2 regions of the Pseudoxanthomonas indica genome follow, and region 2 is predicted to be linked to the other one. Evidence: predicted binding sites of a transcription regulator. Region 2 holds the regulator's gene; the other holds the start of a gene.
What was found. Region 2 encodes FliA, which starts transcription of late flagellar genes. Its sites were predicted from a motif close to TAAAGTTTNNCNNNCNNNGGCCGATAA; they were not measured.
Positions count from the first base shown of each region.

Region 1: a site for FliA is predicted at 2,800-2,826, ahead of B5X78_RS17900 (HD domain-containing phosphohydrolase). Genes of this name have one in related genera too.

Region 1 covers NZ_FUZV01000002.1:1,554,420-1,558,820, reverse strand. The annotation lists gene B5X78_RS17905 (ATP-binding protein) at 1-1,566, opposite strand, end outside; gene B5X78_RS17900 (HD domain-containing phosphohydrolase) at 1,572-2,711, opposite strand; gene lysS (lysine--tRNA ligase) at 3,037-4,401, opposite strand, start outside.
Region 2 covers NZ_FUZV01000002.1:1,317,318-1,321,718, forward strand. The annotation lists gene B5X78_RS16735 (chemotaxis protein CheA) at 1-90, opposite strand, end outside; gene B5X78_RS16740 (protein phosphatase CheZ) at 102-713, opposite strand; gene B5X78_RS16745 (chemotaxis response regulator CheY) at 713-1,093, opposite strand; gene B5X78_RS16750 (RNA polymerase sigma factor FliA) at 1,205-1,957, opposite strand; gene B5X78_RS16755 (MinD/ParA family protein) at 1,954-2,784, opposite strand; gene flhF (flagellar biosynthesis GTPase FlhF) at 2,825-4,401, opposite strand, start outside.

The DNA.
Region 1 (4,401 bases), 240 kb from region 2:
CAGGTCGCAGATCACCGCGTCGTAATCGAACGACTCCAATGCATTGAGCACTTCTTCGCCGCCATTGACGCAGGTGACCCGATGGCCGGCCTTCTGCAACAGGCGCTGCACCACCATGCGGTTGGCTTCATGATCATCGGCCACCAGGATCTGCATGCTGCGCACGCGGGCGCGATGGCGCAGGAACGGATCCGAGAACGCGATGATGTTCTCGGCGCCGGGCTTGGCGCTGTCTTCCAGCCAATGCGCCGGCGCCTGGATGGCCGGGGTGATCTTGCGCGGCTGCACGTCCTCGAACGGCAGTTCCACCCAGAACGAGCTGCCCTTCTGCTCGCTGCTCTCGAAGCCGATGGTGCCGCCCATGGCCTCGGTCAGGCCCTTGGCGATGGTGGTGCCCAGGCCGGTGCCGCCGTAGCGGCGCGCCAAGCTGACATCGGCCTGCTCGAACGCTTCGAACAGGCGATCCCGCACCGAGGCCGGAATGCCGATGCCGGTGTCGGTCACGGTGAAGCGCAGGCGCGTACGGTTGCCGGTCTGCAGGCCAATCGGCAAGTCGGCGCCAATCACGCTGACATGCAGGCGCACTTCGCCGTGGTCGGTGAACTTGACCGCGTTGCCGGCCAGGTTGAGCAGCACCTGGCGCAGATGGCCGGAGTCGCCGCGCAGCAGGGTCGGCACGTCATCGTCGAACTGCACGACATAGTTCAGCTGCTTGCCGCGCGCTTGCGGCAGCAGGATCAGGCCGATGCTGTCCACCAGCTCGCGCGGGGCGAAATCGACCAGGTTGAGCTTGAGCTTGCCGGCCTCGATGGCCGAGATGTCCAGCACGTCTTCCACCAGCCCCAGCAGGCTGCGGGTGGAGGCCTGGATGGTCGAAAGGCATTCGCGCTGTTCGCTGTCCAAGCGGGTGGTGGCCAGCAGCTCGGACATGCCGGCCAGACCGTTGAGCGGGGTGCGGAATTCGTGGCTCATGTTGGCCAGGAAGCGGCTCTTGGCTTCGTTGGCGCGGCGGGCTTCCTCGGTGGCGCGGGTCAGATCGCGCAACAGGCCGGACAGATACATCGGCACCGCGATCAGGCCTACCCACAGGCCCAAACCCAGGCTGAGGTTCTGCCGCCAGTAGTCGTTGAGCACCAGCACCGTGCCGAAGCTGATGCCGGCCGACGCCACCGCGCCAATCAGGTATTTGTTGCCGTAGCGAAGACCGTTGCCGACGGTGACCCACATCAGGATCACGTACAACCAGGCCAGCGGTTCGCCCTTGAGCACCATCGCCACGGTCATCAGGCCGTAGTCGGTGAGCATGCCGATGATGCGGCGCGTGTGCGACTTGCCGGGATTGATCAGGATGCCGATCAGCAGGGCCAGGCCAACGCCGGCGCCCACACCGCTCATGATCGCCGACCAGATGTAGACGTCCGGGGTCAGGCTGCCGTACAGCGCGGCGCCAACCATGTAGAGAATGACGCCGGTGAAGATGATCACGCGGATCGACGTCTGGCCGTGCTCGCTGTCCGGCCGGTTGGCCAGGCGACTTTGAATCCACGAAGCCAGATTGCGTTCCATGAGGCTTACTCCATCCCTGGACGGTTCTGCACCGTCGAGTAGCGCTGGCAAATGTCATCCAGACGTTCGCGACCACGAATCAGCGCATCCACGCAGGCCGGATCGAACAGCCGGCCGCGTTGCGCATACAGATAAGCCAGCGCCGCATCCTTGTCCCAGGCCTTCTTGTAGGGACGCGGGGAAATCAGCGCGTCAAACACATCCGCAACCGCCACTATCCTGGCTTCCAACGGGATCTCGTCGCCGACCAGGCCATCGGGGTAGCCGCTACCGTCATAACGCTCGTGATGACGCAGGGCAATGATGGCGCCGGTCTGGATGAAACGGTTCTGGCTGCCGGACAGCAATTGGTGGCCAATCTTGGGATGCCGGCGCATGACCGCCAGTTCGTCCTCGGTCAGCGGACCGGGTTTCATCAGCACGGAATCGGGAATGGCGATCTTGCCCATGTCATGAAGTGGCGCGGCGAGTTCGATGGCGCGCACTTCGTCTTCGGGCAGGCCCAACTGCTCGGCAATCAACGCCGCCACATGGGCCATGCGTTCCAGGTAGGCGCTGGTGCCGCTGTCGCGGTACTCGATGGCGCGCGCCAGGCGCGACAGCGTCTCGCGTTCGCGCTCTTCCACTTCGTGCATGCTCGAGAGCAGGCGCTGCTCCAGCGACAGGGCGCGTTGCTTGACGTTCTCCGACTGCTGGCGCAGCTGCAGCAGATTGCGGCAACGCGCGCGCAGTTCGCGCGGACGCACCGGCTTGACCAGGAAGTCGATCACGCCCGCTTCCAGCGCGGCCTGGCGAATCGGCTCATCACCGACCACGGTGATCAGGATGATCGGGATATCCCGATGCATCGGCAGCCGGCGGAACCGGCGCGCCAGTTCCAGGCCATCCATGCCCGGCATGCGGTAATCCAGTAGCAGCAGGTCGGTGCGATGGGTCTCGCACCATTCCAGCGCGACCTGAGGATCACCGAAGTCGTGCACGTTGAGTTCCGAGGCAATATCCTCGATCACATGGCGCAGCATCGTGCGCGCCGAAGTCTGATCATCGACGATGACGATATTCAAAGCGCTTCCCGCCCCTTGAGGCCACATCAAATGGCTGTCGGGCAAGGATACTCCGCTGTTGTGTGCACTGGCATCTAGCATCGGGGCTTCCAGAATCGTGGTGATACCCGGCCGGTGTTGGCCGGATGTCATCGCCGCTGTCGAACCGCTTCCATGATCTTGCCCATGGTTATCGGCTTGTCCGCGGAAAATTTGACGCATGAAGCATGCCATGGAGGCCATGGCTGAACGTTTCATGTGAAAACTTTGACGGAGTTCACAATAAGTGCTTGGGCGGGCGGGTTTTCCGCTCGCGCCCGCCGACGCTTTTCCGGCGTCCGCCGAGCCCGCTGGCCCGTCTGCTTGGCAATCCGGCCATGCCGCTTTGGACCTTCCGCGTCACTCCCCTGCCCCGCAGGGGCGCACCTCAGCCGTGCTGCTCGGGACGCATGTAGGGGAACAGCAGCACATCGCGGATGGAATCCGAACCGGTCAGCAACATCACCAGCCGATCGATGCCCACGCCCAGGCCGCCGGTCGGCGGCAGGCCGACTTCGAGCGCGCGGATGTAATCGGCGTCGAAATGCATGGCTTCGTCGTCGCCGCCTTCCTTGGCCGCCACCTGGGCCTGGAAGCGCGCTGCCTGGTCTTCGGGATCGTTGAGCTCGGAGAAGCCATTGGCCAGCTCCTTGCCATTGATGAAGAGCTCGAAGCGATCGGTATATCCGGGGTTCCGATCATTGGCACGCGCCAGCGGCGAGACTTCCACCGGATGGTCGGTGATGAAGGTCGGCTGGATCAGGGTGTGCTCGACGGTCTTCTCGAAGATTTCCAGCAGCAGCTTGCCCCAGCCATACGACGGTTTGACGTGGATGCCCAGGCGCTGGCAATGGCGCACCAGCGCGTCGCGATCGGTGCAGTCGGCCAGGCTGATCTCCGGATTGTGGTGGCGCACGGCTTCGTCCATGCGCCAGCGGCGGAAGGCCGGCTCCAAATCGATGTCCTGGCCTTCCCAGGTGACCACGCCGGTGCCCAGCACTTCATGCGCCACATCGCGGATCACCGACTCGGTGAGATCCATGATCTCGTTGTACGTGGCGTAGGCCTCGTACAGCTCCAGCATGGTGAATTCCGGATTGTGGCGGGTGCTGACACCCTCGTTGCGGAAGTTGCGGTTGATTTCGTAGACCCGCTCCAGGCCGCCCACGGTCAGGCGCTTGAGATACAGTTCCGGCGCCACGCGCAGGTACAGATCCAGGCCCAGCGCATTGTGGTGGGTAGTGAACGGCTTGGCCGCGGCGCCGCCGGGGATGTAATGCATCATCGGCGTTTCCACTTCCAGGAAGCGCCGCGCGTCCAGCCATTCGCGGATGGCGCGGATGATCTTGGAGCGCTTGACGAACACTTCGCGCGCGTCCGGATTGACGATCAGATCCACGTAGCGCTGGCGGTAACGCTGCTCCACGTCCGACAGGCCGTGCCACTTGTCCGGCAAGGGCCGCAGTGCCTTGGTCAGCAGACGCAGGGTATCGGCCTTGATCGACAGCTCGCCGGTCTTGGTGCGGGTCAGCGCACCCTCTGCGGCGACGATGTCACCGATGTCCCAGCCCTTGAACGCGTCATAGGTTTCGCCCAGCGTGTTCGACTGCAGGAAAAGCTGGATGCGCCCGGACTCGTCCTGGATCTGCACGAAGCTGGCCTTGCCCATCACTCGCTTGGCCATCAAGCGACCGGCCACGCTGACCCGGCGTTCGCTGTCTTCCAGCGCCTCGGAGGTCCACAGCGCCTGGTC
Region 2 (4,401 bases):
CAGCGTCACCAGCTGCTCGCCCAGGCGATCCAGGATCTCCTGCGCTTCAATCAGGAAGTCGGCGGCGATTTCGGGGGTGACGGCGGACATGCGTGCTTCTCTTACAGGCCAAGACCCGACAACAGATCATCCGCGTCATCCTGCGAGTACGCGTTCTTGTCCAGTCCGTTGACGGCCGGGCCGGACAGGGCGTTGTCCTTCTTTTCCGGCGGCGGCAGGCCGAGTGCGCCAAAACCTTCGTGCACGCGGCGGACGATGCCGGCGACGCGACGGATGATCTGCCCGGTGAGGTCCTGGTAGCTCTGCGCCAGCGCCATTTCCGACAGGCCGCTGCGGATGCCATCCACCAGCTGCGTCTGTTCGGCGCTGAGCGGGCTGGCCTTGAGCTGATCGGCCAGGCCGCGGCATTGCTCGGCCAGGTCGAGGGTCTTGTGGCTGGCCTGTTCGGTCATTTCGACCACGTGATCCAGGCGCGCGCAGGCGTCGTCCAGACCATGGCTGTCATGGGTGGGCGGCAGTTCGCCCAGCGTCTGCGCCAGTTCGCGGGCCAGCCGGCCCAGGCCCTGCATCATCGGCTGCGTGCGCCAGGCGGCAATCGCATCCAGTTCGCGGCGCCAGCCGGCTTCATCGCCTTCCTGCAGGGCATCCAGCGCGTGCTGGAGTTTTTCCACCAGCGCCGCGCGGGCGCTGGAAGCATCAATGACTGCGGCCATCAGGCAGCCGCTCCCAGGCGCTCGAAGATCTTGCCCAGCTTCTCTTCCAGGGTCTGCGCGGTGAACGGTTTGATGATGTAGCCGTTCACGCCGTTCTGCGCGGCCTCGATGATCTGTTCGCGCTTGGCCTCGGCGGTGACCATCAGCACCGGCAGGTGCTTGAAGCGGTCATCGGCGCGGATCGCCTTGAGCAGGTCGATGCCGGTCATGCCGGGCATGTTCCAGTCGGTGACCACGAATTCGAAGTTGCCCTGCGCCAGCGCCTGGATGGCGGTCGAACCGTCGTCGGCCTCGGCGGTGTTGGTGTAACCCAGATCGTTGAGCAGGTTCTTGATGATGCGGCGCATCGTCGAGAAGTCGTCCACGATCAGGATTCGCATGTTCTTGTTGGCGGTCACTCGGTACTCCGGGGCAATGCTATTGGGCAGGGTGGTTCGGAACGGATATCGGCGGGGATCCGGAGAAGTTTAGTGAGGGGGTGAAAGCGGCCCTCAATCGTCCTCGATGCCGGCGTCGACCTTTTCGTACACGTCCAGCCGGCCGCGCAGGCGCAGCATGGCCTGGCCGTGGATCTGGCAGACCCGCGACTCGCTGACCCCCAGCACGGCGCCGATTTCCTTCAGGTTCAATTCCTGCTCGTAGTACATGGACAGCACCAGCTGCTCGCGCTCGGGCAGTTGGCCGATGGCCTTGACCAGCTGGGTGCGGAACTCGCCGCGCTCCAGGTTCTGCTGCGGGCTGGGGCCACCGGTGACATGGGTCTGCGGTTCGCCATGGTCTTCGACGTGCGATTCCAGGCTCAACACCTGGCCACGCGCGGCGTCTTCCAGCAGGCGCAGGTATTCCGGCAACGGCATCTCCATCGCCGAGGCGACTTCGGTGGCGATGGCGGCGCGGCCGGTGCGCTGTTCGATTTCGCGCACGGTGGAGGCGGCCTGGCGGGCGCGCCGGTGCACCGAACGCGGCACCCAGTCGCCGCGGCGGATTTCATCGATCATCGAGCCGCGGATGCGGATCGAGGCGAAGGTCTCGAACGAGGCGCCCTGTTCGGCGTCGTAGCTGCGCGAGGCTTCAATCAGACCGATCATGCCGGCCTGGATCAGATCATCGACCTCCACGCTGGCCGGCAGGCGTGCGGCCAGGTGATGGGCGATGCGCCGTACCAGGTCCGCATGCACGGTGACGGCATCGGTGGCCGCGCTTTTCTGCACGGCACGGTATTGGGCGGCAGCACCGGTATTCATGCAGGCACGCTCCGGTTGATCATGCGTTCGACGAAGAATTCGACATTGCCGCGCGCGGCGGTCGGCGGCTGCCAACGGGCGGCCAGGCGCGCGATTTCGTTGATGGCGCGGGCCGACGGGCTGCCCGGATAGGCCTTCACCACCGCCTGCTGGCGCTGCACGGCGCGGCGCAGCCAGTCGTCCTGCGGCACCGCGCCCATGTAGTGCAGGGCCACGTCGCCGAGGAAGCGTTCGCACACCCGCGCCAGTTTTTCGTACAACTTGCGGCCCTCGTTGGGGTCGCGGACCATATTGGCGATCACGTGCACGCGATCGACGCCGCGTTCGCGCGAGAGCACCTTGATCAAGGCGTAGGCATCGGTGATCGAGGCCGGCTCATCGCAGACCACCACCACGGTGTCCTGCGCGGCCTGGCAGAAGGTCAGCACGCTGTCGGTGATGCCGGCGGCGGTATCCACCACCATCACGTCCAGCTGGCGCTGCAGTTCCGAGAACACATTGACCAGGCCGACGTGCTCGGCCGAGGACAGCTCGGCCATGTGCCGGAAACCCGACGAGGCCGGGACGATCAGCAGGCCATCCGGGCCTCCCAGCAGCACGTCCTCCAACTGGCAGCGATGCGCGACCAGATCGGCCAGGGTGAACTTGGGGGTCAGGCCCAGCAGCACGTCGACATTGGCCAGGCCCAGGTCGGCGTCCATCAGCAGGGTGCGCTTGCCCATCTCGGCCAGCGAAGCGGCCAGGTTGACCGACACGTTGGTCTTGCCCACACCACCCTTGCCACCGGTGATCGCAATGACCCGCACCGGATGGAACGCGCCGGCCATCGGCGGCGTGTTGCGCGGATTGGTCTGCAACAGGTGGGACTCATGCGACATGGATGTTCTCCGCGGGGATGGCTTCGTCGGCTTCGCGACGCAATTGGTCAAGACGCAGTACAAGGTTGGCGGCGTTGGCGCGGTGCAGGTCTTCCGGCACGCGCTGACCGTCGGTGATCCAGGCCATCGGCAACTGGTGGTCGACGATCACCGACAGCGGGCTGCCCAGGCGACCGGTTTCATCGACCTTGGTCAGCACCACGCCCTTGGGGCGCACGGCGCTGAAGCGGCGCACCACTTCATCCAGATCGGCGTAGTGGGAGTTGGCCGGCAGCACCAGCAGGGTGTGGATCTGTCCGGCCGCGCGCAGCCAGTTGAGCTGGCCGACCAGGTTGCGGTCGCGCTGGCCCAGGCCGGCGGTGTCGATCAGCACCAGCTTGTAGTCGGCCAGGCGCTCCAGCACCTGCGCCAGCTTGATGTCGCTGTCGGCTTCGTATACGGCGATGCCGAGCTGGCGACCGTAGCTGTGCAACTGTTCGCGGCCACCCACGCGCACGGTGTCGGTGGTGACCAGCGCCACGTCGCGCGGGCTGTTGGCTTCGGCGAACGCCGCGGCCAGCTTGGCGATGGTGGTGGTCTTGCCGGCGCCGGTCGGGCCGACCAGGGCGATCACGCCGCCAGTGAGCAGCGGATCCTGCGCCATGACGGGCAGCTTCTTCGACAGCAGGCCCAGCATCAGGCCACGGCCGCGATGCAGTTCGGTGTCGGCGGGAATCTGCAGCGCCACGTCGCGGGTGATGCCGGCATCGAAACCGTAGTCTTCCAGCAGTTCCATCGCCTGCGAACGCACCGGAGAACCCTTCAGGCGCTCGTCGGTCAGGCGGTGCATCTCGTCTTCGATCATGCCGCGCATCGCGGCCAGCTCGGCGCGCATGGCGGCCAGCTGCTCATCGTTCTCGCGGGCGCGGATCGGATCGTTGTCGGTAACCAGTGCAACCGCCGGGGCAGTAGCCGTTGCAACCGTCGCAGCCGCAACCGTCGTCGTTGCCTGGGAAACATCCGCAGCCGATGCTGCGGCTCCTTCTCCCGCTTGCGGGAGAAGGTTGGGATGAGGGGAAGACGAAGCCAGAATCGCCTCAGCCTTCGCCACATCATCCGCAGTCACCGCGGCAACCGCACGCGCCGTGCCATTCACGCCCGGCACCGCCGGCAAACTCGCCGCCAACCGCGCAGCAAACGAGTCCGGCTTGATCTCGAACTTCGCCGGCTCGCTGGCAGGCAACACAAAATCGTCTTCCTGCTCGTATCCACCCAACGGCTCCGGCGACGGAATACCGGCGTACAGCGATTCGCCATCACGCGCATCGGCGCCCTTGCGGTCACCGCGCAGGCTTTCACGCAGGAAGGCGGGCAGGGCGTCCAGGTCTTCGGCCGGCGCGGCCGGCTTCTTCGGCGCTTGCGGCTTCAGCTGGGCCAGCAGTTCAAACGCGGTCGGAATTTCGTTGGCAGCCTGCTCGGCCGCGATGTCCTGCGCCGGCTTGCCAAGAGGCTTGCGGCTGAAAGGACTGCTGACCGGTGCATCGTCCATCGCCGGCTTGTTGTTCGGCGTGTTGCGCTGGAAGTAAG